DNA from 2 places in the Streptomyces platensis genome. Region 2 is predicted to be linked to the other one. Evidence: predicted binding sites of a transcription regulator. Region 2 holds the regulator's gene; the other holds the start of a gene.
The links. The regulator HrcA, encoded in region 2, represses chaperone genes, less so after heat shock. The targets are predictions, from matches to a motif close to TTNGCACTCNGNNNNNCNGAGTGCNAA.
Positions count from the first base shown of each region.

Region 1: the regulator HrcA is predicted to act here: its motif matches at 3,905-3,931, upstream of groES (co-chaperone GroES).

Region 1 covers NZ_CP023691.1:3,911,930-3,927,708, reverse strand. Annotated here, with positions in the region: gene tsaD (tRNA (adenosine(37)-N6)-threonylcarbamoyltransferase complex transferase subunit TsaD) at 1-67, shown strand, start outside; gene CP981_RS17125 (hypothetical protein) at 188-553, shown strand; gene CP981_RS17120 (THUMP-like domain-containing protein) at 537-1,760, opposite strand; gene CP981_RS17115 (FtsW/RodA/SpoVE family cell cycle protein) at 2,222-3,574, opposite strand; gene groES (co-chaperone GroES) at 4,078-4,386, shown strand; gene groL (chaperonin GroEL) at 4,522-6,144, shown strand; gene CP981_RS17100 (hydroxyacid dehydrogenase) at 6,307-7,365, opposite strand; gene CP981_RS17095 (SDR family NAD(P)-dependent oxidoreductase) at 7,581-8,354, opposite strand; gene CP981_RS17090 (MOSC domain-containing protein) at 8,488-9,153, opposite strand; gene CP981_RS17085 (LysR family transcriptional regulator) at 9,322-10,233, shown strand; gene CP981_RS17080 (WhiB family transcriptional regulator) at 10,303-10,635, opposite strand; gene CP981_RS17075 (response regulator transcription factor) at 11,016-11,627, shown strand; gene CP981_RS17070 (sigma-70 family RNA polymerase sigma factor) at 11,911-12,486, shown strand; gene guaB (IMP dehydrogenase) at 12,626-14,128, shown strand; gene CP981_RS17060 (GuaB3 family IMP dehydrogenase-related protein) at 14,253-15,380, shown strand; gene CP981_RS17055 (nucleotide sugar dehydrogenase) at 15,440-15,779, opposite strand, start outside.
Region 2 covers NZ_CP023691.1:2,981,890-2,997,668, reverse strand. Annotated here, with positions in the region: gene holA (DNA polymerase III subunit delta) at 1-104, shown strand, start outside; gene CP981_RS13190 (hypothetical protein) at 308-1,189, opposite strand; gene rpsT (30S ribosomal protein S20) at 1,825-2,091, opposite strand; gene lepA (translation elongation factor 4) at 2,523-4,397, shown strand; gene CP981_RS13175 (AMP-dependent synthetase/ligase) at 4,735-6,624, shown strand; gene CP981_RS13170 (SpoIIE family protein phosphatase) at 6,880-8,991, shown strand; gene hemW (radical SAM family heme chaperone HemW) at 9,044-10,276, shown strand; gene CP981_RS13160 (Uma2 family endonuclease) at 10,386-10,964, shown strand; gene CP981_RS13155 (DUF3097 domain-containing protein) at 10,942-11,775, opposite strand; gene CP981_RS13150 (MBL fold metallo-hydrolase) at 11,811-12,545, opposite strand; gene hrcA (heat-inducible transcriptional repressor HrcA) at 12,740-13,756, shown strand; gene dnaJ (molecular chaperone DnaJ) at 13,757-14,893, shown strand; gene CP981_RS13135 (nitronate monooxygenase) at 14,991-15,779, shown strand, end outside.

The sequences.
Region 1 (15,779 bases), 930 kb from region 2:
CGCGCACTCCCACTCCCACGACCATGACCACGTCCACGAGATGAGCAAGCACAACCTCTACTCCTGAGGCCCGGCGAGGACTCGCTTTGTCCTTCTGCGAGTCCTTACGCCGCCCCCGGCCCGCTGTCCGGCCCGAGGTCTTACCCTGACTGGGGCACCGAGCGTGCGAGTGGGGAGGCGGCAGGCTGTGGACTGGTTCTGGTGGGTCTTCATCTTCTTCATGGCGGGCGGCTTCGCGAAGGTCGCCGACACCGCCCGCACCGCGCTGCGCACCCGGCACGAACGCAAGATGGAGCGCCTGGAGACCGCCCGCCAACAGCGGCAGGAGCTGGCCGCCGCCCAGAAGCCACCGGAGCCGGTGTGCGGGTGTACCCACCACCTCGCCAAGCATGACAAAAAGGGCAAGTGTCATGAGCGGGTGGAGATGGCGGTCGCCTGGGACGCCGACCACAAGCCGGTGCAGTACGAGGCCGGCCAGTGCACCTGCCAGCAGTACATCGGCCCGCAGCCGCTCTCCCAGATCTACGCCGAGGACCTCACCGACCTGGCGTGACCGGGTCCGTGGCCGGGTGCCCCAACAGCATGGTGGGGGCGCCGGCGACCCGGGTGAGGAAGATCGTGCAGGACGTGCGGCCGCCGCCGAGCTTCAGCTTCTTGCGCAGCTCCTCGGGCTCCACCGCGGAGCCCCGCTTCTTGATCACCGCGATCCCGACCCCGCGCTCCCGCAGCAGCGCCTTGAGCTTCTTGACGTGGAACGGCAGCACATCGGTGATCGCATAGGCCGTCGCGTACGGCGTGGCCGTCAGCCGGTCCGCGGTGATGTACGCGATGGTCGGATCGATCAGCCGGCCGTCGAGCTGCTCCGCGACATCCGCGACCAGATGGGCCCGGATCACCGCCCCGTCCGGCTCGTACAGCCAGTCGCCGACCGGGCCCGGCTCGGGGTCCGGCAGCCCCGCGCCCAGCAGTGAGTCGCCGGCCGGCAGCAGCGTGGCCCGGCGGCCGCCGGACGTGATGCGGTCCGCCCCGTCCCCCGCCGCGCCGAACCACACCACGGCTTCCTTGACGTCGCCCCCGTCCGAGATCCATTCCGTCTCGGCGTCCTCGGGCAGCGCCTCGTGCGGCACCCCCGGCGCGATCTTCAGCGCCGCGACCGGTGCCTTACGGGCCGCCTCGACGGCCCAGGACAGCGGCGGCGAGTAGGCCTCGGGGTCAAAAATCCGGCCACCCCGCGCCTTGCTGCGCCGCGCCGGATCGACGAACACCGCGTCGTACCCGGCGGTGTCCACCTCCGTCACATCCGCACAGCGCACTTCGATCCACTCCGCGAGCCCCAGCGCCTCCGCGTTGGCCCGCGCCGCCGCACAGGCCAGCGGGTCACGGTCTACGGCCAGCACCCGGATCCCGGCGCGCGCCAGGGCGATCGCGTCCCCGCCGATACCGCAGCACAGATCGGCCAGCGTACGCACGCCCAGCGCGGCGAGCCGGGTCGCGCGGTGCGCCGCCACCGTGGCGCGGGTGGACTGCTCCACCCCGTTCGGCGTGAAGTACATCCGCCAGGCGTCCGCCCCGAACTTCGCCACCGCCCGCTGTCGCAACCGCGCCTGCCCGAGCGCGGCGGAAACCAGCGCCGCGGGGTGCTCCCGCCGCAACCGGGTGGCTGCCGCCAGCTCATCCGCCGGGTCGTGGTCCCGCAGCTCGGCCAGCAGGGCCTGCCCCTCGGGGGTGAGGAGGTCGGCGAAAGTGTCTCCGTCATTCACGGTGTCATTGTCTCCCCACGTTTTCGGCTTTCTCGCCGTGGGGGTTTCTCGCCGTTGCGCCTGCGGCGGGCCAGGTGGTTTGTGGGTGCGGTGACGGACCTCCGGGGCCGGTGTGTGGGACTGCTTCGCTTTACGTCCCACACACCGGCCCCTCCGGCCCGTCCCCTCCCGTTGGGGGAGTGAGTGCAGGTGGGTGGGGGCTGGCCATTCGTAGCCAGTTCACTGCGATCGGCGAGGCGCACCGGACCACCGACATGCACCCCCACCGACCGTCTTTCCCACCCTCCAACGGGAGGGGACGGGTCTGCGCGGGTGGGGGTTTCCGGACGTAAAGCGAAGCAGTCCGGAAACCCCCACCCGTGCAGGCCCGTCACCGCACCCGACAGCCCCGCGCAGCGGCACCGCTCGCCGCAGGCGCAACGGCGAGGTCCCAGACGGCGGGACGGCCGAAAACGTGGGAATTAAAGCGGCTCACGCCGCCTTTGCGCACGGTCGCTGATGCGCAGCAAAAGCGCCACCATGACCCAGTTGGCGACCAACGAGGAGCCCCCCTTGGCGAGGAAGGGGAGGGCCTTGCCCGTGAGGGGGATGAGGCCGGTGACGCCGCCGGAGACGACGAAGACCTGGAGGAGGAGCGCGCCGGAGAGGCCGACGGCCAGGAGCTTGCCGAAGGGGTCGCGGGCGCTCAGGCCGACGCGGAGGCCGCGCTGGGCCAGCAGTACGTAGAGCATGATCACGGCCATGACCCCGGCCAGGCCCAGCTCCTCGCCGACGGTGGTGAGGATGAAGTCGCTGTTGCCGGCGAAGCCGATCAGTTCGGGGTGGCCCTGGCCGAGGCCGCTGCCGCTGATGCCGCCGCTGCCGAAGCTGAGCAGGGCCTCGGCGAGCTGGTTGGACATGTGCTCGGCCTGGCCCTCCTTGGTGAAGGCCCGCATCGGGTCGAGCCAGGCGGTGACCCGGCCGTGGACATGTGGTTCGAGGGAGCCGACCACGGCCGCGCCGACCGTGGCCATCAGCAGGCCGCACACCACCCAACTGGTGCGGTCGGTGGCCATGTAGAGCATGATCACGAAGACGCCGAAGAAGATCAGCGAGGTGCCCAGGTCGCGTTCGAAGATCAGCACCAGCAGGCTGATCGCCCAGATCGTGAAGATCGGCGCGAGCTGCCGTCCCGGGGGCAGCTGGATGCCCATGACGCGGCGGCCGGCCAGTGCGAGGGCGTCGCGGTTGACGGTGAGATAGCCCGCGAAGAACACCGAGATCATGATCTTCACGAACTCGCCGGGCTGCAACGACAGCGGCCCCAGCAGGATCCAGCGCTTGGCGCCGTACATATCGGCGCCGAAGAAGGCCGGTGCCATCAGCAGGACCAGCGCGATCACCATCGTCAGATAGATGTAGCGCTGGAGGATGCGGTGATCGCGCAGCAGCAGCAGGATGGCGAGGCAGACCATCACCCCGATCACCGTCCACAGCAGCTGGCCGTTGGCCGCCTGGGCGGTTTTCAGCCGGGGCGTCTGTGCGTAGGTGAGGTCGAGGCGGTGCAGCAGCACCAGGCCGATTCCGGTCAGCAGGGTGGCCAGCGGCAGGATCAGCGGATCGGCGCGGGGCGCGTAGCGGCGCAGGACCAGATGCGGGACCAGCGTCATGAACAGCATGCCGGCGGTGAAGACGGCCAGTCCGCCGGGGCGCAGGCCGCCCATCGACAGACCGGTGTAGGTGTAGCCGAAGACCGTGATCAGGACGACGAGGACGAGCAGCCGTGCCTCGGTTCTCCGCCGGTCCGGTGCCTGGGCGAGCGCGGCGAACGTCATGGTGCGCTCGACATCCCGCTCCGGCACCCGGGCCTTCCGGGGAACTCTGGTCGGTGCACGCACGGCTATTCCTCCGCCATCTTGTCGGGGCCGCCGGCCGGCCGGGTGCGGGCCCGGTTCGTCGGCCCGTCAGTCGAGGAAAGAGACGGGGCAGCCGAGGGCGTGGTTGCGAGGAAGGGGAAGGCATGTCCGATTTGGCGGGAAGCTGCCTGCCTCGTAACCCGCCCCGCCCCCGCTGTAGATGGCCATGATCGCCGAAGCCGGGTCGCCGGGAAACCGGGCCCCGGCACGGCCGGTCAACCGGCGAGGCGGGAAGAGCTCCCCGCCGCGCTGGCACTCCGCTTGACCGAGTGCTAACCGCGTCATAGTCTCGGCGTTGGCACTCTCCAGTGGGGAGTGCCAGACACAGCGACGGGCAGGTCCGGCACCCGCGACGACGGATCCACCTGGTCGCCACCTCAGACAGTTAACCCCGTGAGATCTCCGAAGGGGGAGGTCGGATCGTGACGACCACCAGCTCCAAGGTTGCCATCAAGCCGCTTGAGGACCGCATTGTGGTCCAGCCGCTCGACGCCGAGCAGACCACGGCCTCGGGCCTGGTCATTCCGGACACCGCCAAGGAGAAGCCCCAGGAGGGCGTCGTCCTGGCCGTGGGCCCGGGCCGGGTCGAGGACGGCAAGCGCGTCGAGCTCGACGTGAAGGTCGGCGACGTCGTGCTCTACAGCAAGTACGGCGGCACCGAGGTGAAGTACAACAACGAGGACTACCTCGTTCTCTCGGCTCGCGACGTTCTCGCGATCGTCGAGAAGTAAGTCACCCAGTTTTGCCGTGATCTGCGCCCCTGGTTCCCGCGTCTAATCAACCCGGGGCAGGGGCGCAGTTCGTTTGAGCGACAGCGGTCCCCACGTCGTGGCCGAGGATCGCAATGAGAGGACTTGAAGCAACCCATGGCGAAGATCCTGAAGTTCGACGAGGACGCCCGTCGCGCCCTTGAGCGCGGCGTCAACAAGCTTGCCGACACCGTCAAGGTGACCATCGGCCCCAAGGGCCGCAACGTCGTCATCGACAAGAAGTTCGGCGCGCCGACCATCACCAACGACGGCGTCACCATCGCCCGTGAGGTCGAGGTCGACGACCCGTACGAGAACCTCGGCGCCCAGCTCGTCAAGGAGGTGGCGACCAAGACCAACGACATCGCGGGTGACGGCACCACCACCGCCACCGTGCTGGCCCAGGCGCTGGTCCGCGAGGGTCTGCGCAACGTCGCCGCCGGCGCCTCCCCCGCCGCCCTGAAGAAGGGCATCGACGCCGCCGTCAAGGCCGTCTCCGACGAGCTTCTCGCGACCGCCCGTCCGATCGACGACAAGTCCGACATCGCCGCCGTGGCCGGTCTGTCCGCGCAGGACAAGCAGGTCGGCGAGCTCATCGCCGAGGCGATGGACAAGGTCGGCAAGGACGGTGTCATCACCGTCGAGGAGTCCAACACCTTCGGTCTGGAGCTGGACTTCACCGAGGGCATGGCCTTCGACAAGGGCTACCTCTCGCCGTACATGGTCACCGACCAGGAGCGTATGGAGGCCGTCCTCGAGGACCCGTACATCCTGATCCACCAGGGCAAGATCTCCTCGATCCAGGACCTGCTGCCGCTGCTGGAGAAGGTCATCCAGGCCGGTGCCTCCAAGCCGCTGCTGATCATCGCCGAGGACGTCGAGGGCGAGGCCCTGTCGACCCTGGTCGTGAACAAGATCCGTGGCACCTTCAACGCCGTGGCCGTCAAGGCCCCCGGCTTCGGTGACCGCCGCAAGGCGATGCTCGGCGACATGGCCACCCTCACCGGTGCCACCGTCATCGCCGAAGAGGTCGGCCTCAAGCTCGACCAGGCCGGTCTGGACGTGCTCGGCACCGCCCGCCGGGTGACCGTCACCAAGGACGACACCACCATCGTCGACGGTGGCGGCAAGTCCGAGGACGTCACCGGCCGCGTGGCCCAGATCAAGGCCGAGATCGAGTCCACCGACTCGGACTGGGACCGCGAGAAGCTCCAGGAGCGCCTCGCCAAGCTCGCCGGTGGCGTCTGCGTCATCCGCGTGGGTGCGGCCACCGAGGTCGAGCTCAAGGAGAAGAAGCACCGTCTGGAGGACGCCATCTCCGCGACCCGCGCCGCGGTCGAGGAGGGCATCGTCTCCGGTGGTGGCTCCGCGCTGGTCCACGCCGCCAAGGTGCTGGAGGGCTCCCTCGGCAAGGAGGGCGACGAGGCCACCGGTGTCGCCGTCGTCCGCCGCGCCGTCGTCGAGCCGCTGCGCTGGATCGCGGAGAACGCCGGCCTCGAGGGCTACGTCATCACCGCGAAGGTCGCCGAGCAGGACAAGGGCAACGGCTTCAACGCCGCCACCGGCGAGTACGGCGACCTGGTCAAGGCCGGCGTCATCGACCCGGTCAAGGTCACCCGCTCCGCCCTGGAGAACGCCGCGTCGATCGCCTCGCTGCTGCTGACGACCGAGACCCTGGTCGTCGAGAAGCCCGCCGAGGAGGAGCCGGAGGCCGGTCACGGTCACGGCCACGCGCACTGACGCGAGCTGGCGCGCACTGACGTGAGCCGTCGCACCGGCTGACGCGCCGCGTCGGACTGCTTCACCCGAGACCCGGTTCCCGCCTTGGCGGGGGCCGGGTCTTCGGGTTTTCGGCGGGCGGGCGGGGCCATGGCCGCCGGACTCCCCGCCGACGGGCCCGGTTCACGCCGAGTGGTGCAGCTCCTCCCGCCGTACGGGGGCGAGGAACGGGCGGCCTTGGCCGTAGCGTTCGAGTTCGTCGAGGGCGTGGTCGGCCAGGCGGTGGAGCTCGGTGCCCAGCGAACCCGCCACATGCGGGGTCAGCAGCACGTTCGGCAGGTCGTACAACGGCGAGCCGGGGCGCGGGAGGTCGGGCTCGGTGACGTCGAGGACCGCGTGCAGCCGGCCGGTGACCAGCTCGGGCAGCAGGGCCGCCTCGTCGACCAGTGCGCCGCGGGCGGTGTTGACCAGGGTCGCGCCGTCCGGCATCAGGGCCAGCTGCCGGGCGCCGAGCAGATGGCGGGTGGCGGGCAGCTGCGGGGCGTGCACGGTGACGATGTCGCTGTCGGCGCAGAGCGCGTCGAGCGGAACCGGGGCCGCGCCCAGCCGGGTGGCCTCGGCGGCCTCCACATACGGGTCGTACAGCAGAACGCGCAGGTCGAACGGGCGCAGCAGCTCGATGACGCGGCGGCCGATGCGGGAGGCGCCGATGACGCCGACGGTGCGGCGGTAGTTGCCCGCCCCGGCGAGTTCGCCCGGCCAGTCGTGGGGCGCGCGCAGACCGCGGTAGCGGTGGGCGGCGTGCAGCACGCGCTTGTTGGCGAAGAGGATCGCGGCGAGGGTGTATTCGGCGACCGGGAGGGCGTTGGCGGCGGCGGCCGAACTGACGGCGATACCGCGGTCCCAGCAGGCGTCGGTGAGGTGGTGCTTGACCGATCCGGCGGCGTGCACGACGGCCCGCAGCCGGGGGGCCGCGGCCAGCACCCGGTCGGTGAGCGGTGGCGCGCCCCAGCAGGTGAGCAGCACCTCGGCGCCGGCGAGGGCGGCGGCGACCTCGGGGGTGGGGTCGGCCAGATCGTGGGCGACCAGGTGCGGGTCCGTACGGGCCAGCGCCGCGAGGCGGGTGTGGTGGCGGGCGGCGAGGAGCCGGCCGGCCACGCCCGGCCCCATCGACAGCAGCAGACCGGGCCGGACCGGTGGCGTTTCCGCAGGTCCTGGGGGACTGTCAGAGGTGGGGTGCATAGTGCTGAACGGACCTCCTTCGCGGTCGTCCGCCGTCGCGCTTCGCTCGTCCCGCGCGCGCCGCCGGCCGGTCCACGTCGTTGTGCGTCCTGTGCCGTTCCGCGGGGGACGGACCCGTGGGTGCACCGTCCCGGCACCCCACCGCCCCGCCCCGCGCGCCACGGCCATGGCACCACCCCGGCGCCGCCCTCGGCAACGGGCCGGGTGACCCGGCGTCAGCGGGGCCCGTATTTACGGCCGGTACGGGACGTCAGGCCCCCCAGCACGCCACGGGGCGCCAGCTTCACCGCGCCCATGAGCGCCTTGTAGCGCGGATCCGGAATGGACAGCGACTTCCCCCGCGTCAGGTCCTTCATCGCGGCGTCGACCAGCTTGTCCGCGTCCAGCCACATCCACCCGGGGATGTTGTCCGTCCCCATCCCGGCGCGCTCGTGGAACTCGGTCCGTACGAATCCCGGGCACAGCGCCATCAACCGCACGCCGCTGCCCGCCAGATCGCGCGCCGCGCCCTGGGTGAACTGCACGACCCAGGCCTTGCTCGCGCCGTAGGTGCCCCGCGGTACGAACGCCGCCACCGACGCCACATTGACCACCGCGCCGCGCCGCCGGTCCCGCATCCCGCGCACCCCGGCGGTGGTCAGCCGCAGCACCGCCTCACAGTGCACCTTGAGCATCGTCAGCTCGTCGGCCATCGAGACTTCGAGGTACTCGCCCTTGTTGCCGAAACCGGCGTTGTTCACCAGCAGGTCCACCGGGTGCTTGGGGTCCGAGAGCCGGGCCTCGACGGCCGCGATGCCCTCCTCGGTGGCCAGATCGGCGCTCAGCACCTCCGCCTCGATGCCGTGCCGGTCGTGCAACTCGGTGGCCTGCTCGTGCAGTCGCTTCTCGTCGCGGGCCACCAGCACCACGCTGTGGCCGTCGCTCGCGAGCCGCCGGGCGAACGCCGCCCCGATGCCCGCCGTCGCTCCCGTGATCAATGCAGTCGTCATACGGGCACGCTATCCGCCCCGGGCACGACGCCTGAGCCCCAACCCCCGGTGGCGCGGCCGCCCCACGGCCCACCGGAAGCAGATCCTTTGCCGCCCGCTCCGGGCTCCACCGTCCCGGGCCCGGCGGGGCCGCTCAAACCGCCGCCCGCTCCGCATACTTCCGCGCCTTCTGCCGCGCCTCCTCCGGCAGCGCCGCATCTGCCTCCAGCAGCCGCGGCAGCAGCTCCCGCCGGGTCGTCAGGGCCTGGAACATCAGCCCGATCGTCACCTCGTGAGCCGGCCGGTGCACCACCTCGACGGCGTCCCCGGCCCGGATCTCGCCCGGCTCGATCACCCGCAGATACGCGCCGGGCACCGCGGCCTGGGTGAACCGCCTGATCCAGCCGCGTTCGCCGAGCCACGCGTGGAACGTCCGGCACGGAATCCGCGGTGAGGTCACCTCCAGCAGCAGCCGCGGACCCACCCGCCAGCACTCGCCGATACGGGCGCCGGTGACCTCGACGCCCCACGTGGTGAGGTTCTCGCCGAAGACCCCATTGGCCAGCTCGCGGCCCAGCTCCCGCTGCCAGGCGTCCAGATCCTCCCGGGCGTAGGCGTAAACGGCCTGGTCGTCGCCGCCGTGATGGCGCAGGTCGACCACCGCGTCCCCGGCCAGCCCGCTGCCCCCGACGCCCTTGGGGCCGGGCGCGGCCACCGCCACCGGCCCGTCCACGGGCCGCTTGTCGATCCCCGTACCGCCCTCCGCGGTGGTGTGCCGGCACGGGGTCGGCCGCCCCATATTCACGCTCAGCAGCTTCATACGGTGCTCCGTTGTTCGGTCGTGCGACGTGCTCCGGGGCCGGTTCCGCCGGCGTCACCCCAGCTCATGCGCGCCTTCGATCCACGTTAGGCATGTCCGAAGCCGTGTGCCCCAAAAGCAAGGACGCAATTTTTCCCGACCGGTCCAAGCGGCGCTTATGCTCGAAACATGATCGAGGCCCGTCACCTCCGTGTGCTGCGCGCCGTGGCCAGGAGCGGCTCGTTCTCCGCCGCCGCGCGCGAACTGGGCTGCACCCAGCCGGCCGTCAGCCAGCAGATGAAGGCGCTGGAACAGTCCGCCGGCACCCCGCTGCTGGTCCGCGCGGGCCGTGAGATGCGGCTGACCCAGGCGGGTGAGGCGCTCGTCCGGCACGCGGTCGGCATCCTGGCCGGGCTCACCGCCGCCGAGGAGGAGATCGCCGCCATCGCGGGCCTGCGCGCAGGACGGGTGCGGCTGGTGTCGTTCCCCTCCGGCAGCTCGACGCTGGTGCCGACGGCCCTGGCGACGATGCGCGCCGCGCATCCGGGCACCCGGGTCTCGCTGGTCGAGGCCGAGCCGCCGCGCTCGATCGAGATGCTGCGCAACGGTGACTGCGAGATCGCGCTGGCCTTCCGCTACCCCGAGGTGCGCGGTGCGGACCCGGCGGCCGGGGCGGAGTGGGACGACCTGGTGGTGCGCCCGATCCTGGCGGACCGGCTGGTCGGGCTGGTGCCGGCCGGCCACCGGCTGGCGAAGGCGGGCGTCGCGCGCTTCGCCGAGCTGGCCGACGAACCGTGGATCGCGGGCTGTCCCCGCTGCCGCAGGCATCTCGTGGAGGTCTGTGAGAGCGCGGGCTTCACCCCGCGGATCGACTTCGCGACGGACGACTATCCGGCGGTCATCGGCCTGGTCGGGGCCGGTCTGGGAGTCGCCGCGCTGCCGGAGCTCACCCTCGCGTCGGTGCGTCCCAAGGGGGCGACGGCGGTACGTCTGGAGCCTGCCGTCCACCGCGAGATCGTCGCGCTCACCCTGCCGGATCTGGCGCAGGTCCCCGCCGTCGAGGCGACGCTCGACAAGCTGGTGGACGCCGCGGGGCGCTGACGGTCCGGGGTCTCGGCTTCGGCCGCCATTGCAGGAACGTTTCTTCAGGAGCGGTCCGCTCCCGGGGTGTCAGGCGCCCGAGGCGCCCGGGTGGCCGGTCATGGAAGAGGCGGGGACCAGCCGGTGCCGGGCCCGGCCCATGAGTTCCTCGCGCTCGTCCTCCGTCAGCCCGCCCCACACCCCGTACGGCTCACGAACGGCCAGTGCATGCGCCGCGCACTCGGCCCGTACCGGGCAGCGCATACAGACCTCCTTCGCCGATGTCTCACGCGCGCTGCGGGCCGCTCCGCGCTCACCTTCGGGATGGAAGAACAGCGAGCTGTCCACGCCACGGCAGGCAGCCAGCAGCTGCCAGTCCCAGAGGTCTGCGTTCGGGCCCGGGAGGCGGGAGAAATCTGCCATTGCTTGTCCCCTCGAAGCGATGCTGATTCGGGCTCGGTGCTCACGACGGTACATCTACTGTCGAAGTAGATGTAAATATGACTCATTGCGAATCTAGTCATAGTCACCACTAAAATGGAAGAAAGAGAGCCAAATAGGGCATAGGGTGCACGCGCGGATGCCGGTCGCCCATTGAGTCGTCTGCGTATCCGGCTCCTCACGGAGCGTGCTGAACTCGGTCGCCGAAGCCGTAACTCTTTCGAGTGACCGTCGTTGAGAGTGCGGAGGCGGTTGGCAGAGGTAGACCCCGGGCAAATGTCCGAGGGCCGCCAATCGCACAGGTGACGATATGTACCAGCCTGGAGGCTCAAGGTGACGCGCATCAGCTGCGGAGGGCGGTCATGACATCCGTCCTCGTCTGCGACGACTCCCCGCTTGCCCGAGAGGCGCTCCGTCGGGCGGTTGCGACCGTGCCCGGCGTCGAGCGTGTGACGACCGCGGCCAACGGCGAGGAAGTCCTCCGCCGCTGGGGCGCCGATCGTTCGGATCTGATTTTGATGGACGTACGGATGCCCGGTCTCGGCGGTGTCGAGACCGTGCGCCGGCTGCTGTCCGCGGACCCGGGCGCCCGGATCATCATGCTCACGGTGGCCGAGGACCTGGACGGGGTCGCGCTCGCGGTCGCCGCCGGCGCCCGCGGCTATCTGCACAAGGACGCCTCGCGCGCCGAGCTGCGGGCGACGGTGACCCAGGCGCTCGCGGATCCGACGTGGCGGCTCGCCCCACGCCGGCTGCGGTCCGCCGAGATGGGTGCCGCGCCGACGCTCACCGCGCGGGAGATCCAGGTGCTGGAGGGCATGAGTCACGGCCGCTCGAACGCCGAGATCGGCCGTGAGCTGTTCCTCTCGGAGGACACGGTCAAGACCCACGCCCGGCGCCTTTTCAAGAAACTCGGCGCCTCGGACCGGGCGCATGCGGTGGCCCTGGGCTTCCGCTGGGGACTGGTCCGCTAAGGCGTTGTGACGTGCAGCGATGCGGGGGAGTGAAGATCCCCGCCCGCCGTGTGGCGGGCGGGGCGGCAGAGCGCCCCGCGCCCGTCGGCGTACGACGGCGGTCCGATTCGCCGCGCGGTGCCGCATCCTTGGGAGTATGGAGTTCCTCGGGGACGGGCCGGTCGGGCACGAGGGGAGGGCGCAGGACATGACATCAGCCGGCGCACCTGCCGCGCATAACGCTTCAGTGCACAAGTGCGGACCTGATGCCGCGGATCGCGCGGCGCCAAGGCACCATGGTCCGATGCGTGATGACGGGAAGCAGGAAATCGGCGATCTCGTCGCACGCGCCGTGGAGGGTGACCAGCGGGCCACCCACGATCTTCTGGCCCATGTGCACCCCCTCGCCCTGCGCTACTGCCGTACCCGACTGTCGCGGCTGCCGGGTGATGCCCGGCACTTCGTCGAGGATCTGGCGCAGGAAGTGTGTGTCGCGGTGCTCTGTGCGCTGCCGCGCTACCGCGACACCGGCAAGCCCTTCGAGGCTTTTGTCTTTGCCATCGCCGGCCACAAGGTCGCCGATCTCCAGCGGGCCGCCATGCGGCATCCGGGCAGCACTGCCGTGCCGTCCGACGAGATGCCCGAGCAGCCGGACGACTCCCTCGGTCCCGAGGAGCGGGCGCTGCTGAGCAGCGACGCCGAGTGGGCCAAGAAGCTGCTGGCGAATCTTCCGGAGAACCAGCGTGAGCTGGTGCTGCTGCGGGTCGCCGTCGGGCTGACCGCCGAGGAGACCGGGCAGATGCTGGGGATGTCGCCCGGTGCGGTGCGGGTGGCCCAGCACCGTGCGCTGAGCAGGCTGCGGGCACTGGCCGAGCAGTAGCGGTTACCGGTCGGAAGCGGCCGGATGTCGCCGTAGAAAAGCACAAGTGACGAGGCCCTCATCGCTCGTGGAATGGGCCACCCCATTAGGCCGTTAGCATGGGAGTCCGCGCTGAGGCAAGAGCATTGGGGAAGGTGTCATGAGTGACAACGTCGACGGTATGCCCGCCAAATTCGCCATGCTCGGGCTGACATACGACGACGTGCTGCTGCTGCCCGGTGCGTCGGAGGTGCTGCCGAACGCGGTGAGCACCGCGTCCCGGGTCTCGCGCAACGTCACGGTGAACATCCCGCTGCTGTCCGCGGCGATGGACAAGGTCACCGAGGCGCGGATGGCCATCGCCATGGCGCGGCAGGGCGGCGCGGGTGTGCTGCACCGCAATCTGTCCATCGAGGACCAGGCCAACCAGGTCGACCTGGTCAAGCGCTCCGAGTCCGGCATGGTCACCGACCCGATCACGGTCCGCCCGGACGCCTCGCTCGCCGATGCCGACGCGCTGTGCGCCAAGTTCCGCATCAGCGGGGTGCCGGTGACGGACGCCGCGGGCAAGCTGCTGGGCATCGTGACCAACCGCGACATGGCCTTCGAGATGGACCGCAGCCGTCAGGTCCGCGAGGTCATGACGCCGATGCCGCTGGTCACCGGCAAGGTCGGCATCTCCGGCGAGGACGCCATCGAGCTGCTGCGCCGCCACAAGATCGAGAAGCTGCCGCTGGTCGACGACGCGGGCGTGCTCAAGGGCCTGATCACCGTCAAGGACTTCGTCAAGGCGGAGAAGTACCCGAACGCCGCCAAGGACGCCGAGGGCCGGCTGGTCGTCGGTGCCGCGGTGGGCGTCGGCGGCGAGGCGTACGAGCGGGCGCAGGCGCTGGTCGAGGCCGGTGCCGACTTCCTCGTCATCGACAGCGCGCACGGCCACAGCCGCGGCATCCTCGACATGATCGCCAAGGTCAAGTCCAACATCAGCGTCGATGTCGTCGGCGGCAATGTCGCCACCCGCGACGGCGCCCAGGCGCTGATCGACGCGGGTGCCGACGGCATCAAGGTCGGTGTCGGCCCCGGCTCCATCTGCACCACCCGTGTGGTCGCCGGTGTCGGCGTGCCGCAGGTCACCGCGATCTACGAGGCCGCGCAGGCCGCGAACGCCGCGGGGGTGCCGCTGATCGGTGACGGCGGTCTCCAGTTCTCCGGTGACATCGCCAAGGCCATCGCGGCCGGTGCGGACACCGTGATGCTGGGCTCGCTGCTGGCCGGCTGCGAGGAGTCGCCCGGCGAGATGGTCTTCATCAACGGCAAGCAGTTCAAGTCGTACCGCGGCATGGGTTCGCTGGGCGCGATGCAGTCCCGCGGCCAGGCCCGCTCCTTCTCCAAGGACCGCTACTTCCAGGACAACGTGCTCTCCGAGGACAAGCTGGTCCCCGAGGGCATCGAGGGCCAGGTGCCCTACCGCGGCCCGCTCGGCTCGGTCGCCCACCAGCTCATCGGCGGTCTGCGCGCCTCCATGGGCTACGTCGGCTCCGCCGACATCTCCGAGCTCAAGGAGAAGGGCCGCTTCGTCCGGATCACCGCGGCGGGGCTGAAGGAGAGCCACCCGCACGACGTCCAGATGGTGACCGAGGCGCCCAACTACTCTCGTCGCTGAGCGTCCCCGGTCGGCAGCGACCGGATGACAGCATGAGCACCGATGCCCGCGGCCGCTCCCCGGCCGTGGGCTTCGGTGTGTCGGGGATACTGGAACGGCAGACGTAGAGGGAAAGGCCACACACGTGACTGAGATCGAGATCGGGCGCGGCAAGCGCGGCCGCCGGGCATATGCATTCGACGACATCGCCGTCGTACCCAGTCGCCGCACCCGCGACCCGAAGGAGGTCTCGATCGCCTGGCAGATCGACGCCTACCGTTTCGAGCTGCCGTTCCTGGCCGCTCCCATGGACTCGGTGGTCTCGCCGCAGACCGCGATCCGCATCGGTGAGCTGGGCGGCCTGGGCGTCCTCAACCTGGAGGGTCTCTGGACCCGGTACGAGGACCCGGAGCCGCTGCTCGCCGAGATCGCGGAGCTGGACGGCCCCACGGCCACCAAGCGGCTCCAGGAGATCTACGCCGCGCCGATCAAGGAAGAGCTGATCGGGCAGCGCATCAAGGAGGTGCGGGACGCCGGTGTGGTGACCGCCGCCGCGCTGTCGCCGCAGCGTACGGCGCAGTTCTCCAAGGCCGTCGTCGACGCGGGCGTGGACATCTTCGTGATCCGCGGCACCACCGTCTCCGCCGAGCATGTCTCCTCGGCGGCCGAGCCGCTGAACCTCAAGCAGTTCATCTACGAGCTGGACGTCCCGGTCATCGTCGGCGGCTGTGCCACGTACACCGCGGCGCTGCACCTGATGCGGACCGGCGCGGCCGGTGTGCTGGTCGGCTTCGGCGGCGGCGCCGCGCACACCACGCGGAACGTCCTCGGCATCCAGGTCCCGATGGCGACCGCGGTCGCCGATGTCGCGGCCGCGCGCCGTGACTACATGGACGAGTCCGGCGGCCGCTACGTCCACGTCATCGCCGACGGTGGCGTGGGCTGGTCCGGCGACCTCCCCAAGGCGATCGCCTGCGGCGCCGACGCCGTGATGATGGGCTCCCCGCTGGCCCGCGCCACCGATGCGCCGGGACGTGGCCACCACTGGGGCATGGAAGCGGTGCACGAGGACGTGCCGCGCGGCAAGCGGATGGACCTCGGGGCGGTCGGTACGACGGAGGAGGTGCTGCTGGGTCCGTCCACGGTCCCCGACGGCTCCATGAACTTCTTCGGTGCGCTGCGCCGCGCGATGGCGACGACCGGGTACTCGGAGCTGAAGGAATTCCAGCGCGTCGAGGTGACGGTGGCGCCGTCCCAGCACGACAACCGCTGACGCACGACACCCGCCGAAGGGCCCGGACCATGCACACGGTCCGGGCCCTTCGGCATGCGTCACAACCGGTGGGCCGCGCCGGTGGGTGTCGCCCCGCGGGTGTCCAGCAGCAGCTGCGCCTTCACGGACAGGCCCTGGAGGTCGTAGGTGCGGTGGGCCTGGAGCAGGACCGTCAGATCCGCGGCGGCGGCGGCCTCGTACAGCGAGTCGGCCCTGGGCACCGGCCGGTCCAGCACGTTCCACTGGGGGACGTACGGGTCGTGGTACGTGAGGTGCGCGCCCAGTTCCATCAGGCGGGAGGCGATCTCGCGGGACGGTGAGCCCGCCTGGTCGCCGATGTCCGGCTTGTAGGTGACGCCGAGCAGCAGGATGCGCGCGCCGCGGGCGGATTTGCCGTGC
Region 2 (15,779 bases):
CGGTGGCCGCCGCCGACGCGGGAGTGAAGGGCGGCGGCGACGATCCTGAATACGCCCTGGAGAAGGCCGTCGTGACGATCGCCCGGGCGGCCCGGTCACGGTGAGGCGGCCGCCGGGGGCGCCTGGGCAGGCATCCGGCGGCGGCCGGGTGCTCTCACCGAGCCCGCCAGCTCCTTACCGGGGCCGCGAGCACCGAACCGAGCCCTGACGCGCGGGACAGCGAGCCACCTGCTTGCCGAGCCTGCGGCTCCTCACCGGACCGCAAGCTACCCACCCGGCCCGCGATCCCTCACCGCCCCCAACCCCCTCACCTGGACCGCGAGTTCTGGAGGCGTTTGAGCGTCTCTGTGGCGCTGGTCTTCAGCATCGTTGCGGCCTCGTCGGCCGTTGGCTGCTTGGTGGAGCTGCTGCTTGATGCGTAGTTCGACCAGGTCGACTGATAGGTCATCCAGCCGTCCCGGATGCCGAGGATCACATACGAGCTGGAGCTTGTGCTGCCGTCGTCCTTCCGGGTCACCAGAAAGGCCTCGTCGCCGAGGCCTGGTACGGCCTCGACCCGGTAGCCGGTGGAGGCGTCCTGCTTCTCGTACGAGCGGTAGCTGTCGGCGAATTCGGGGCCGGGGTCGGTCTTCTTGTGCAGGGTGGCTGTGTTGGAGAGCCAGATCGAGGAATAGTCGGAGCTACTGGCGTTCTTCTTTTCCAGTGAGGTGTTGCACCACATGATGTCGAGAGAGGCCTGTTGCGCGCCGCTGTGCTGCGGATTGGCGTCTTTCGAGGCCGTGCCGGTGCTCGCCTTGGCCTTGAGGTCGGCATTCTCGAACGGGGTCATCGAGGTGTCCGCGCACAGATCACTGGTGTAGCCGTAGCCCGCGAGATCGGGGCTCGGCTCGGAGGAGAAGCCGCCGGTCGCGAACAACAGCGAGCCCCAGACCGCGGAGGCGGCGACGGCCCCGCCGATCGCCCAGAGCCAGCCGGACATGCCGCGGCCCGTGCCGTTGGGAGCGCCGGGCGCCGCTAGGGGTGTGCCCGCTGCCGGATAGCCGTATCCGCCGGGCGGCCCCTGCGGCGGGGGCTGCTGTGCGTAGGGATTCTGCTGTGCGGGCACCGGATTCTGCGGTGCGGGAACCTGGCCGTAGGGATGCGGCTGCGGCCGGCCGTAAGGATTATTCTGATCCCCCGATATGGACATGGGCGCAGCGTAGCGGACCCCGCCGAAAGTGAACCCGGCCCGGCGTCGTGAATTCCCTCGACGGTGGGTAAGCCCGATCTTTCGGACGCAAGCAACCCTCCGCCAAGAAATCTCGCCCCCGCAACAAGGGCCCCTGGACATATTCCCCGTAACAATTACCGCTCGCTCAGCAAAGGCCCCGAAGTAGATCCAGCATGCCTCACAACAAAACCGCAAGGAACTGCAAGGAGCTACAAGGGACCGCAAGGGGCCGCAAGGAACTGCGGGAACTGCCAGGGCCCCCAAGGCACTCCAAGGAACCTCTGACGCCCACGAACGGCCTGCCGGCAAACGATCAGCAAAAGCCCCGCAGTGGCGCGCCCGTCCCACGACAAAAGGCCCCGCCTCATCCCTGGGGAAGGGGGAGGCGGGGCCTTCATATCAAGCTGTTGCGGTCTCGTCGGCGGTGGTAGCCGCCGGGTGAGCCGGGTGCGCCGCACCCGCGTGGCGAACGCAGGCCGTGTGCGGCGCGGTGGTGCACCGGTCAGGGAGCGGAGAGAGGGGCCGCTGGTTCCCTGTCGGCAGGGTTACTGCTCGGGTATTGCGTTGGGTCGAAGATCAGGCCTGAACAGGCGAGACCTTCTTCCGGAGGAAGGTCAGCCCTTGAGGGACGCGACCTTCTTCGCCAGCGCCGACTTCTTGTTGGCGGCGGCGTTCTTGTGGATGACACCCTTGCTGACGGCCTTGTCGAGCTTCTTGGCAGCCTCGGCCTGGGCGGTGGCGGCCTTCTGAAGGTCACCGGCCTCCACGGCCTCACGGGTGCGACGGATCGCGGTCTTCAGAGTGGACTTGACAGCCTTGTTGCGCTGACGAGCCTTCTCGTTGGTCTTGATCCGCTTCATCTGGGACTTGATGTTCGCCACGAAAGAGCCTTTTCAGGTTCGTTGGAGTTTCGAGTTGCGCCTCGTACGAGAGAGGGCACGAAGCGCAGTGGACCAGGCTACCAGCAGGCTCCACGGCCGCCCAAACCGGACCGCACCCACCGCCGGACCGCCGCCCCGCCAGCGCCGAAACTCTCGCCCGGCCCCCGCCTGACCACCGTCCCGGCCCCCTCCTGACCACCGCCCGAGCCGTCCCCGAGCGCGCCGGCCCCCGCCCGACCACCGTCCGGGCCCCACCCGACCATCAGCCGCCCCCAGCCGCGAAGCCCCGCACCCCAGCCGCGCCCCCCACCGCCAGTCGCAGAAGCCCCCCGCGCCGCCCAAACCGGACCGAGCCCCTCGCTCATGGGACGATGGGGGGAGACGTCATATACCCGAGTCCCGCCTACCCGCGTTCACTGAATGGACCCTGCGTGCCCGCGACCCCTACGAACGTGCCGGAGCCGAGCCGTACCGATCCGGCCCTCCTCCGTAACTTCTGCATCATCGCGCACATCGACCACGGCAAGTCGACGCTCGCCGACCGGATGCTCCAGCTCACCGGTGTCGTCGACCAGCGGCAGATGCGCGCGCAGTACCTCGACCGCATGGACATCGAGCGCGAGCGTGGCATCACGATCAAGTCCCAGGCGGTCCGGCTGCCCTGGGACCCTTCCGAGGGTGAAGAAGGACGTGGCACGACCCACATCCTCAACATGATCGACACCCCGGGCCACGTCGACTTCACCTACGAGGTCTCCCGCTCGCTCGCCGCGTGCGAGGGCTGCATCCTTCTCGTTGACGCCGCTCAGGGCATCGAGGCCCAGACCCTCGCCAACCTGTACCTGGCGATGGAGCACGACCTCACGATCATCCCCGTCCTGAACAAGATCGACCTGCCGGCCGCGCAGCCCGAGAAGTTCGCCGCCGAGCTGGCCAATCTGGTCGGCTGCGAGCCGGAGGACGTGCTGCGGGTTTCCGCCAAGACCGGCGTCGGCGTGGCCGAGCTGCTGGACAAGGTCGTCCGCGAGGTGCCGGCCCCGGTCGGCGTCAAGGACGCCCCCGCCCGCGCGATGATCTTCGACTCGGTCTACGACGCCTACCGCGGTGTCGTGACCTATGTGAAGGTCGTCGACGGCACGCTCAGCAAGCGCGAGCGCATCAGGATGATGTCGACCGGCGCCGCGCACGAGCTGCTGGAGATCGGTACGAACTCCCCGGAGATGAAGGCCGCCGACGGGCTGTCCGTCGGTGAGGTCGGCTATCTGATCACCGGTGTGAAGGACGTCCGGCAGTCCAAGGTGGGTGACACGATCACCCAGCTCACCAAGGGGGCCACCGAGCCGCTGGGCGGCTACAAGGACCCCAAGCCGATGGTGTTCTCGGGGTTGTATCCGCTGGACGGCTCCGACTACCCCGAGCTGCGCGACGCGCTCGACAAGCTCCAGCTCAACGACGCCGCGCTGGTCTACGAACCGGAGACCTCCGCGGCCCTGGGCTTCGGCTTCCGCGTCGGCTTCCTGGGTCTGCTGCACCTGGAGGTCATCCGGGAGCGCTTGGAGCGCGAGTTCGGCCTCGATCTGATCGCCACCGCGCCGAACGTGGTCTACCGCGTGGACATGGAGGACGGCGCCGAGCACGAGGTCACCAACCCGAGCGAGTTCCCGACGGGCAAGATCGACAAGGTGCACGAGCCGGTCGTCCGGGCCACGATCCTGGCGCCCAGCGAGTTCATCGGCGCGATCATGGAGCTGTGCCAGACCCGCCGCGGCAACCTCCTCGGCATGGACTACCTCTCCGAGGACCGCGTCGAGATCCGCTACACCCTCCCGCTCGCCGAGGTCGTCTTCGACTTCTTCGACCAGCTCAAGTCCAAGACCCGTGGCTATGCCTCGCTGGACTACGAGCCCACCGGCGAGCAGGCCGCCGACCTGGTCAAGGTCGACATCCTGCTGCACGGCGACAAGGTCGACGCCTTCTCCGCGATCTGCCACAAGGACAAGGCGTACGCGTACGGCGTGCGGCTGGTCGCCAAGCTGCGGGAGCTGATCCCGCGGCAGAGCTTCGAGGTGCCGATCCAGGCCGCCATCGGCAGCCGGGTCATCGCCCGTGAGACGGTCCGGGCCATCCGCAAGGACGTCCTCGCCAAGTGCTACGGCGGTGACATCTCCCGTAAGCGGAAGCTGCTGGAGAAGCAGAAGGAAGGCAAGAAGCGGATGAAGATGGTCGGCAGCGTGGAGGTCCCGCAGGAGGCCTTCATCGCGGTGCTGTCCTCGGACTCCGACGGTGACGCGAAGGCGAAGAAGTAGCGCGTAGCCGGTGACGGCGGCCGCTGAGCGGCGGTGGCAGGGCGTCGGTCCCCATGGCGGGGCCGGCGCCCTGCCGGCTTCCGGGCCGCTTACGGGGAGGAAGGCCCGGGCGGGCGCCGGGGGTGGTGTGCTCCGGTCCGGCGGGTGTGATCCGGTGGCGGTGACCGGCGCGGCTCGCTATCGGGGCATTGCGCTTGCTACGCACACCTATCGCACCGGTCACATCGTGAACCAGTAGGTCGCAGCCCCTTACGTGGCGGCGCATCGCGCTCTAGTCTGATCACGCTCAAAGGTTACTCGCGAGTCACCAGCAACGAAGCGGGCCCCGGAGGACGCCGTGACGGACACTCACACGCTGATCGAAAACCGGCCGCCCTCGGTGGCCCACCTCTTCCTGGAACGGGTGGCGGCCACGCCCGACATCGAGGCCTATCGCCATCCCGTCCCCCCGGCCTCCGGCCAGGGGCCGGACGACTGGAAGGCGATCAGCTGGGCCCAGGCCGCGGAGCGGGTCTACGCCGTGGCCGCCGGGCTCATCGCCCTCGGCGTACGCCCCGAGGAGCGGGTGGCGCTGGCCTCGAACACCCGCGTCGAGTGGATCCTCGCCGACCTCGGCGTGCTCTGCTCCGGCGCCGCCACCACCACGGTCTACCCCAGCACCAACGCCGAGGAGACCGCGTACATCCTGTCCGACTCCGGCAGCCGGGTGCTGATCGCGGAGGACGCCGGACAGCTCGCCAAGGCCCGCGAGCGGCGGGCGGAGCTGCCCGAGCTGGCGCATGTCGTCGTCATCGACGAGACGGGCGCGGAGCCCGCCGAGGGTGACCCGGAGGGCTGGGTGCTCACCCTCGCCGAGCTGGAGAAGCGCGGCACCGCCTATCTGGAGGAGCACCCGGAGTGCGTCAAGGAGCGGGTCGGCGCGCTGCGGGCCGACCAGCTGGCGACGCTCATCTACACCTCCGGGACCACCGGCCGCCCCAAGGGTGTCCGGCTGCCGCACGACTGCTGGTCGTACATGGCCCGCGCGATCCAGTCGACCGGTCTGGTCCATGAGGACGATGTGCAGTACCTCTGGCTGCCGCTGGCGCATGTCTTCGGCAAGGTGCTCACCGCCGGGCAGATCGCGACCGGCCAGGTGATCGCCGTGGACGGCCGGGTCGACAAGATCATCGACAATCTGCCGGTCGTCCGGCCCACGTACATGGCTGCCGTGCCGCGGATCTTCGAGAAGGTCTACAACGGGGTCGCGGCCAAGGCCCGCGCGGGCGGCGCCGCCAAGTACAAGATCTTCCAGTGGGCGGCCGAGGTGGCCCGCGAGTACGCCAAGGTCTCGCAGGACAACTTCCGCCGCACCGGCAGCGCCTCGGTGCCGTTCGCGCTCGGCGCCAAGCACAAGATCGCCGACGCCCTCGTCTACGCCAAGCTCCGGGAGGCGTTCGGCGGGCAGCTGCGCGCGGCGGTCTCCGGATCGGCCGCGCTCTCGCCGGAGATCGGCTACTTCTTCTCCGGCGCCGGTATCCACATCCTGGAGGGCTACGGCCTGACGGAGTCCAGCGCCGCCAGCTTCGTCAACCCCGGCGAGGCCTACCGCACCGGAACGGTCGGCAAGCCGCTGCCCGGCACCGAGGTGCGGATCGCCGAGGACGGCGAGATCCTGCTGCGCGGCCCCGGCATCATGCAGGGCTACCACGGCCTGCCGGACAAGACCGCCGAGGTCCTGGAGGAGGACGGCTGGTTCCACACCGGCGACATCGGCGAGCTCTCCCCGGACGGCTATCTGCGGATCACCGACCGCAAGAAGGACCTGATCAAGACCTCGGGCGGCAAGTACATCGCGCCGGCCGAGGTGGAGGGCCAGTTCAAGGCGGTCTGTCCGTTCGTCTCCAATGTGCTGGTGCACGGCGCCAACCGGAACTTCTGCACCGCGCTGATCGCCCTCGACGAGCCGACCATCCTGACCTGGGCGGCGGAGCACGGCCTGGGCGGCAAGGGCTACGCCGAGGTCGTCGCCACCGACCAGGTCCGGGAGCTGATCGACGGCTATGTCGAGCGGGTCAACGAGGGGCTCCAGCGCTGGCAGCAGATCCGCAAGTTCCGGCTGCTGCCGCGTGACCTGGACATCGAGCACGGTGAGGTGACTCCGAGCCTCAAGATCAAGCGGCCCGTGGTGGAGCGGACGTTCAAGGACCTGCTCGACGACATGTACACGGGGGCGCGCGAGGCGTAGCCGCAGGGCACGGCCGGGCGGGACAGCGGTACGGGACGGGCCGGTCGGCTCCGCCCCGTACCGCCGTGCCCGCAGGCCGGCCCCGTGCCGCCGTGCCCGCAACTCCGACCCTGTCGGCCAACTCCCGCGGTACGTCAGCCGAATTGATGGCTGCGACCACCCACTTCTGTGACTCAGTGCTTATGTCTGCGCTCGTTCTGTCACTCTGTCGGTGGCGCATCCGGCGCTGTAGCGGAGCTGGTCGGGAGTTGCTCAATGAGGACGACAACTTCGTCTCCACGGGACGACGACGTCACGGCGGCGCGCGCGACGAGGACGGACAGGTTCCCCGGCGGACCCGTGGCCGGGGCCGCCGACGGTCCCGCCGCCCGTTCCCGCCGGGCCAGCCTGCCCGGTGACCCGCAGGCCGCTGCCGCCGCCCGGCGCTTCGTCCGGGCCACCTTCGCCGACTGGACCGGCCGGCGGCTGACCGGCGCGGAGGGTCTGACCGACCGGCTCGCCGACGAAGCGGTGCTGCTGGTCAGCGAGTTGGTGACGAATGCCGTGGTGCACGCGGGCACCACCGTCGAACTGCGCTGCCGGCTGGACCCGGGGCCCGGGCGGGACGGGGACCCGGAGCCGTACCGGGGCCGCGACCGGGAGCCGTACGAGGCGCCGCACCGGGAAGCGGCGGCCGCTCCGGGAGCCGACGACGCCTCCGGCCCCGGAATCCTCATCGAGGTCTCCGACCACCACCCCACCCAGCCGGTCCGCGCCCGTGCGGAGAGCGCCGCGTCCGAGAACGGCGGGCACGGGCTCCAGCTGATCAGCGCGGTCGCCGAATCCTGGGGCGTCACCTACCGCCGGGCCATGAAGACCGTGTGGTTCCGGCTGCCCGTGGGGGCCGCGGACGGCGCCGGCCGCCCCGAGCCGGAGTTCACCCTTGACCACCAGCTGCTCCAGCGCGAGCTGCGGGCCGCCGAACTCCTCGCCCCGGCCCCGCGCCGGGCCGCCCGTCCGGAACCCGGCAGCGGCCGGGCCGACAACGGCGCCCTGTCCTTCCTCGCCGAGGCCTCCGATCTGCTCTCCGGCCAGCTCGACGCCGACCAGGTCGCCGCGCTCGCCGCCCAGTTGATCGTGCCCCGGCTCGCCGAGTGGTGTGCGGTGTGGCTCTACGACAGCGACAGCGGCGCACCCGGCCGGGGGATCGTCCAGGCCGGTGACGAGCAGCGGCTCGCCGGCGTCTGGCACACCAGCGAGAGCCGGATCGACGCGCTGCGCACGGCGCTGGAGAAGCAGCCGCCGGAACTTCCGGGCGGCGGCGCGTCCGGCGGCGCACCGGGCATCGTGCCCTGGCCCTGGCCGTACGAACCGGGCGGCTGCGGCCCCGGCGGCGCCGCACTGGCCTGCCCCCTGGTCGCCGGCGGCCGGCGGTTCGGCACCCTGCTGCTCGGCCGGGGCGGGCTGCCGCACTTCCCCGACGCGGTGGTCGCACTGATCGAGGACCTGTGCCGCCGGGTCGCCCGCGCGGTCGCCACCGCCCGCGCCTACAGCCGCCAGGAGCGCATCAGCCAGGTCCTTCAGCGCCGACTGCTGCCCCGGGGGCGGGCGCGGGTGCCCGGGGTGGAGTCGGCGGTGGTCTACGAGCCGCGCGAGGGCGCCTGGGCGGGCGGCGACTTCTGGGACCTGTTCGACGCCGGGGACGGCCGCTGGTGCTTCGCGCTCGGCGACGTGTGCGGCAGCGGCCCGGAGGCGGCCGCGGTGACCGGGCTGGCCCGGCCGGTGCTGCGGCTGCTGGCCCGCGACGGCTTCGGGGTCGCGGCGGTGCTCGACCGGCTCAACAAGACCATGGCGCGGGAGGCCGCGGATTCGGTCGCGGCGGTCGCGGCGGCGGTGGCGGCGGCCGGCGCCGGGGCGGAGGCGCCGGTCGAGATCCGCGAGGAGGGCGAACAGGCCCGCTTCCTGTCCCTGCTCTACGGCGAGATCGTCCCGTACCCCGGCGGCTCCGGCGGCGCCCGCTGCACCCTCGCCAGCGCCGGCCACCCGCTGCCCCTGGTGCTGGGCACGGATGGCGCGGTCCGGGTCGTCGCGGCGCCGCAGATGCTGCTGGGGGTGGTCGAGGACGCGGCGTACGTCAGCGAATCGTTCGACCTCTGCCCCGGGGAAACGCTTCTGTGCGTCACCGACGGGGTGACCGAGCGGCGCTCGGGGCGGCGGCTCTTCGACGACGAGGACGGCCTCGCCACCGCCCTCGCCGCGGGCGCCGGCCTGGGTGCCACCGCCCTCGCGGACCACATCCGCCGCACCGTGCACGCCTTCGGCCCCACCCCGCCCGACGACGACCTGGCCCTGCTGGTCCTCCAGGCCTCGGCTCCCGGGGTGTCCTGAGGCACAGCGGCATCGGACCGGCATCGCCCCGCCATGACGGACAATGGTTCCCATGCCTTCCGCACTGCCTGATGGTGAGCCGATGCCCGAGGACGGGGCGCTGCCCGGTCATACCGCGGCCGGAGCCGCCGGGCGCCCCCTCGGCTTCTATCTGCATGTGCCGTACTGCGCGACCCGCTGCGGCTACTGCGACTTCAACACCTACACCGCGAGCGAGCTGCGCGGCTCCGGCGGCGCCCTGGCCTCCCGGGACAACTACGCCGACACCGTCGTGGACGAGATCCGGCTGGCCCGCAAGGTGCTGGGCGACGACCCGCGCCCGGTCGAGACGGTCTTCGTCGGCGGCGGCACCCCGACCCTGCTGCCCGCCGCCGATCTCGGCCGGATGCTGGCCGCGATCCGCGAGGAATTCGGCCTCGCGCCCGGCGCGGAGATCACCACCGAGGCCAACCCGGAGTCCGTCGACCCCCGCTACCTCGACGAGCTGCGCGCGGGCGGTTTCAACCGGGTCTCCTTCGGCATGCAGAGCGCCCGGCAGCACGTCCTGAAAATCCTCGACCGTACGCACACCCCCGGCCGGCCCGAGGCCTGTGTCGCCGAGGCCCGTGCCGCCGGCTTCGACCACGTCAACCTCGATCTGATCTACGGCACCCCCGGCGAAACCGACGACGACTGGCGCGCCTCCCTCGACGCCGCGATCGGCGCCGGCCCCGACCATGTCTCCGCGTACGCCCTGATCGTCGAGGAGGGCACCCAGCTGGCCCGCCGGATCCGCCGCGGCGAGGTCCCGATGACCGACGACGATGTGCACGCCGACCGCTACCTGATCACCGAAGAACGCCTCGCCGCGGCCGGTTTCACCTGGTACGAGGTCTCCAACTGGGCCACCACCGACGCCGCCCGCTGCCGCCACAACGAGCTCTACTGGACCGGCGCCGACTGGTGGGGCGCCGGCCCCGGCGCCCACAGCCACGTCGGCGGCGTCCGCTGGTGGAACGTCAAACACCCCGGCGCCTACGCCCAGGCCCTCAGCGAAGGCCGCTCCCCGGGCGCCGGCCGGGAGCTCCTCTCCGCCGAGGACCGCCGCGTCGAACGCATCCTCCTGGAGCTGCGCCTGGCGGACGGCTGCCCCCTGGAGATCCTCGCCCCGGCAGGCGCACGGGCAGCGGCCCGGGCGCTGGCCGACGGCCTCCTGGAAGCCGCTCCGTACGAGGCCGGCCGGGCGGTACTGACCCTCCGGGGGCGGCTGCTGGCGGATGCGGTGGTGCGGGATCTGGTGGACTGAGAACGTGCTGTCCTCGAACGAGTGAACCGATGCGGTGGGTCCGCGGGCCCGCCTAGGCTGCTCCTAGCCTGTGCCGTACACACGGCGACGGGATACGGAGGCCATGGAGATGACCGCTGTGGATGAACGCCGGATGACGGAGCTCTTCGAGAACCTTGAGGTTCCCGAGGGCGTCAAGATCGAGCTCCTCCGGGGGAACATCGTGATGATGGCGGGGCCTGACGTGGTCCACAACGACATCGTGGAAGCTGTCCTCGACCAATTTCCGCGGAAGAAGTGGCGGCGCCTGCAAACCCAGGATGTCGCGCTTCATCAAGAGTCCAGTGAGCCCCAGCCGGATCTCGTGCTGGTGGAGCGTGGAACCGGACCGGACTCCGGGCGCATGATGCCGCCCGAGGTGATCAAGATGGTTGTCGAGGTTGTCTCCAAGACCAGCGTTGATCATGACTACGTCATCAAGCGTTCGATCTACGCGGCGAGCAGGCTTCCGCTCTACTTGATCATCGATCCCCTCGTGGCCCACTGTGTCCTGCTCGCCGGGCCCACCGGCACCGGGGAGAACGCCGACTACCAGTCGCAGTCGATCTATAAATTCGGCGATCCCGTGCCGTTGGACCTGCTCGATGTCGTACTCGACACCAGCGAATTCGGGACCCTCCCCAACGTCAGGCCGCACCGCCGGCCGTGACGAAGTCGATCAGCTCCTCCACCCGCCCCAGCAGTGCCGGCTCCAGGTCCTTGTAGGAGCGCACGCAGGAGAGGATCCGCTGCCAGGCGGCGCCCGTGTTCTCCGGCCAGCCCAGGGCCCGGCAGACGCCCGTCTTCCAGTCCTGGCCGCGCGGGACGGTCGGCCAGGCCGGGATGCCGACCGAGGACGGTTTCACGGCCTCCCAGATGTCGATGTACGGGTGGCCCACCACCAGCGCGTGGTCACCGGTGACCCCGGCCGCGATCCGGGACTCCTTCGAGCCGGGTACGAGATGGTCGACGAGGACGCCGAGGCGGGCGTCCGGGCCGGGGGAGAAGCTGCGGACGATCGCGGGGAGGTCGTCGACGCCCTCCAGGTACTCCACGACGACGCCCTCGATGCGCAGGTCGTCGCCCCACACCCGCTCCACCAGCTCGGCGTCGTGCCGGCCCTCCACGTAAATGCGCCCGGCGCGGGCGACCCGTGCGCGGGCGCCGGGGACGGCCAGGGAACCGGACGCCGTACGCGCCGGAGTGGCGGTGGCCGGTCTGCCCTGGGGGCGTACGAGGGTGACCACCCGCCCCTCCAGGAGGAAGCCGCGCGGCTCCATGGGGAAGACGCGGTGCTTGCCGAAGCGGTCCTCCAGGGTGACCGTCGGGCCCTGGGCGGTCTTCTCGCAGCGGATCACGGCGCCGCAGAAACCCGAGGTGACCTCCTCGACGACCAGATCGGGATCGGCGGGCACCTCGGGCGCCGGGCGCTGCTTCTTCCATGGTGGGGTGAGGTCGGGGCTGTAGTGCCTGTTCTGCATCGAGTGGAGCCTGTCCGTGGGTGAGCGGGCGGGGGTCAGGAGGGGGCGACGCCGAAGCGGGCGGCGAGGGCGGCACGCTGGGTGCGGACGAAGGCTGCGTCCACCACGGCGCCGTGGCCGGGCACATACCGTGCGTCCTCGCCGCCGAGGGCCAGCAGCCGGTCCAGTGCGCCGGGCCAGCGCTGCGGCAGCGCGTCCGGGCCCGCCTGGGGTTCCCCGGACTCCTCGACCAGATCGCCGCAGAAGACGATCTCCGGGGACCCGCCCCGGCCCGGTACCAGCACCGCGAGATCGTGCGTCGAGTGCGCGGGGCCGACATTGGCGAGCAGCACCTGCCGGTCGCCGAGCTCGACGGTCAGCTGGTCGTGGACGTGGTGGTGCGGGGCGACCAGCAGATCGGCGGCCTCGGCGGCCGCGTCGCGGTCGACGCCGTGCCGTATCGCGTCGTGCCGCAGCACGTCCTTGCCGCGGCGCAGCAGATCACCGAGACCGGCCGCGCCGAAGACCTTGACGCCCGCGAACGCGGCGGTGCCCAGGACGTGATCGAAATGCGGGTGGGTGAGCGCGACATGCGTCACGTCCCGGCCCAGCACACCGCGGATCGCCCGCCGCAGATCCGCGCCGTCACGCAGGGTCGCGCCGGTGTCGACGATCATGACGCCGGTGGTGCCCGCGATCACGCCGATCGTCTCGTCCCAGCCCGGCATCCGGCGTCTGGCGACACCGTCACCGAGCTGTTCCCAGCCGGCCTCTTCCCAAGACGTTTGCATACCGAGACGCTAGCGCCATCGCGATAGCGTTGCCCGACAGATCGGCCGAACACGGTCACCGGGCGGGTGCTGTGTGCGGCCGCCCTTGCCGTGTCCGTGCTACTCGGCCGTACACTGGCTCAAGGTCTGGCACTCGGCCCGTGTGAGTGCCAGGAGAGTCGAGACGGCGGACGGCCGGACTGGAGGTGCGCGGGATGCTCAGTGAACGCAGGCTCGAAGTGCTGCGCGCCATCGTCCAGGACTATGTCGGGACGGAGGAGCCGGTCGGCTCCAAGGCCCTGACCGAACGCCATCAGCTCGGCGTCTCCCCGGCCACCGTCCGCAACGACATGGCCGCCCTGGAGGACGAGGGTTTCATCGCCCAGCCGCACACGAGTGCCGGGCGCATCCCGACCGACAAGGGCTACCGCCTGTTCGTCGACAAGCTGGCCGGTGTGAAGCCGCTGTCCAGCCCGGAGCGGCGGGCGATCCAGAACTTCCTGGACGGCGCCGTCGACCTCGACGACGTCGTGGGCCGCACGGTCCGGCTGCTGGCGCAGCTGACCCGGCAGGTCGCGGTCGTGCAGTACCCGTCCCTGACCCGGTCCACGGTCCGGCACGTCGAGCTGCTGGCCCTGGCCCCGGCCCGGCTGATGCTGGTGCTGATCACGGACACCGGGCGGGTCGAGCAGCGGCTCATCGACTGCCAGGCACCGTTCGGCGAGACCTCGCTGGCGGATCTGCGGGCCCGGCTCAACAGCCGGGTCGTGGGGCGCCGGTTCGCGGATGTGCCGCAGTTGGTGCAGGATCTCCCGGAGTCCTTCGAGCAGGACGACCGCGGCACGGTCTCGACAGTGCTGTCGGTGTTGCTGGAAACTCTGGTGGAGGAGACCGAAGAGCGGCTGATGATCGGCGGCACCGCCAATCTCACGCGCTTCGGGCACGATTTCCCCCTGACCATCCGGCCGGTGCTGGAGGCCCTTGAGGAGCATGTGGTGATGCTCAAGCTGCTCGGGGAGGCCAAGGACTCGGGCATGACCGTACGTATCGGGCATGAGAATGCCCACGAAGGCCTGGCGTCCACATCGGTCGTCACGGTCGGCTACGGTTCGGGCGACGAGGCAGTCGCCAAACTCGGCGTGGTCGGACCGACCCGCATGGACTACCCCGGAACGATGGGAGCGGTACGCGCAGTGGCACGTTACGTCGGACAAATCCTCGCGGAGTCGTAAGTGGCCACGGATTACTACTCGGTCCTCGGTATCGGACGCGACGCCTCGCAGGATCAGATCAAGAAGGCCTTCCGCCGGCTGGCGCGCGAGCTGCACCCGGACGTGAACCCGGATCCGAAGACCCAGGAGCGGTTCAAGGAGATCAACGCCGCTTACGAGGTGCTCTCGGACCCGCAGAAGAAGCAGGTCTACGACCTCGGCGGCGACCCCCTCTCGCAGGCGGGCGGCGGCCAGGGCGCGGGCGGCTTCGGCGCGGGCTTCGGCAACTTCTCCGACATCATGGACGCGTTCTTCGGCACCGCGTCGCAGCGCGGGCCGCGCTCGCGCACCCGCCGCGGCCAGGACGCCATGATCCGGCTCGATATCGAGCTGACCGAAGCGGCCTTCGGCACGACCAAGGACATCCAGGTCGACACCGCCGTCGTCTGTACGACGTGCAGCGGCGAGGGCGCGGCGCCGGGTACCTCGGCGCAGACCTGTGACATGTGCCGCGGCCGCGGTGAGGTCTCGCAGGTCACCCGGTCGTTCCTGGGCCAGGTCATGACCTCGCGGCCGTGCCCGCAGTGCCAGGGCTTCGGCACGGTCGTCCCGACGCCGTGCCACGAGTGCGCGGGCGACGGGCGGATCCGTTCCCGCCGCACCCTGACCGTCAAGATCCCGGCCGGTGTCGACAACGGCACCCGCATCCAGCTCGCGGGCGAGGGCGAGGTCGGCCCCGGCGGCGGCCCCGCCGGTGACCTCTACGTGGAGATCCACGAGCTGCCGCACCCGGTCTTCCAGCGGCGCGGCGACGATCTGCACTGCACGGTCACCATCCCGATGACAGCGGCGGCGCTGGGCACGAAGTGCCCGCTGGAGACGCTGGACGGAGTCGAGGAGATCGACGTCCGGCCCGGTACCCAGTCCGGCCAGTCGATCCCGCTGCACCAGCGCGGGGTGACCCATCTGCGCGGCGGCGGCCGCGGCGACCTCATCGTCCATGTCGAGGTGCAGACGCCCACCAAGCTCGAACCCGAGCAGGAGGAGGCGCTGCGGCGGCTGGCCAAGCTGCGCGGTGAGGAGCGGCCCACGGGGCAGTTTCAGCCGGGGCAGCAGGGTCTCTTCTCGCGGCTGAAGGACGCTTTCAACGGGCGATAGCCCAGGTCGGCCCGGGGGTCCGCGGAGGTTCCCCGGGCCCCCGTGGAAGCCACCGCCCCTGTTCGGGGCGGTGCGGTGGGCGTGACACGATGTGCTCATGCCCACCGCACCGACCGATCTCTGCCGCTACCCGATCGTGCAGGCCCCAATGGCGGGAGGCGGCTCCGGACCCGAGCTCGCCGCCGCCGTCTGTGCGGCCGGCGGTCTCGGCTTCCTCGCCGCCGGCTACAAAACCGCCGACGGGATGTACCAGGAGATCAAACAGCTGCGGTCGCTGACCGACCGGCCCTTCGGCGTCAACCTCTTCATGCCGCAGCCCTCCCTGGCCGACGGCTCCGTCGTCGAGGTCTACCGCGAACAGCTCGCCGGTGAGGCCACCTGGTACGAGACCGAACTCGGCGACACCGACGGGCCCATCGACGACGGCTACGAGGCCAAGCTCGCGATACTGCGCGAGGACCCGGTGCCGGTGGTGTCCTTCACCTTCGGCTGCCCCTCGCGCGCCGTCCTCGACGCGTTCGCCAAGGTCGGTACGTACACCGTCGTCACGGTCACCACCGCCGCCGAGGCACAGGCCGCGCAGTGGTCGGGCGCGGACGCGGTGTGCGTGCAGGGCGTGGAGGCCGGCGGCCACCAGGGCACCCACCGGGACGATCCGCATGCGGACGGGACCGGCGCGGGGCTGGGGCTGCTGGCGGCGCTCGGCCAGGTCCGGGAGGCCGTGCAGATTCCGATGATCGCCGCGGGCGGGCTGATGCGCGGGGCGCAGATCGCGGCGGTGCTGGCCGCCGGGGCGACCATGGCGCAGCTGGGCACCGCCTTCCTCGCCACCCCCGAGTCGGGCGCCAACCCGCTGCACAAGCAGGCACTGACCAACCCCCTGTTC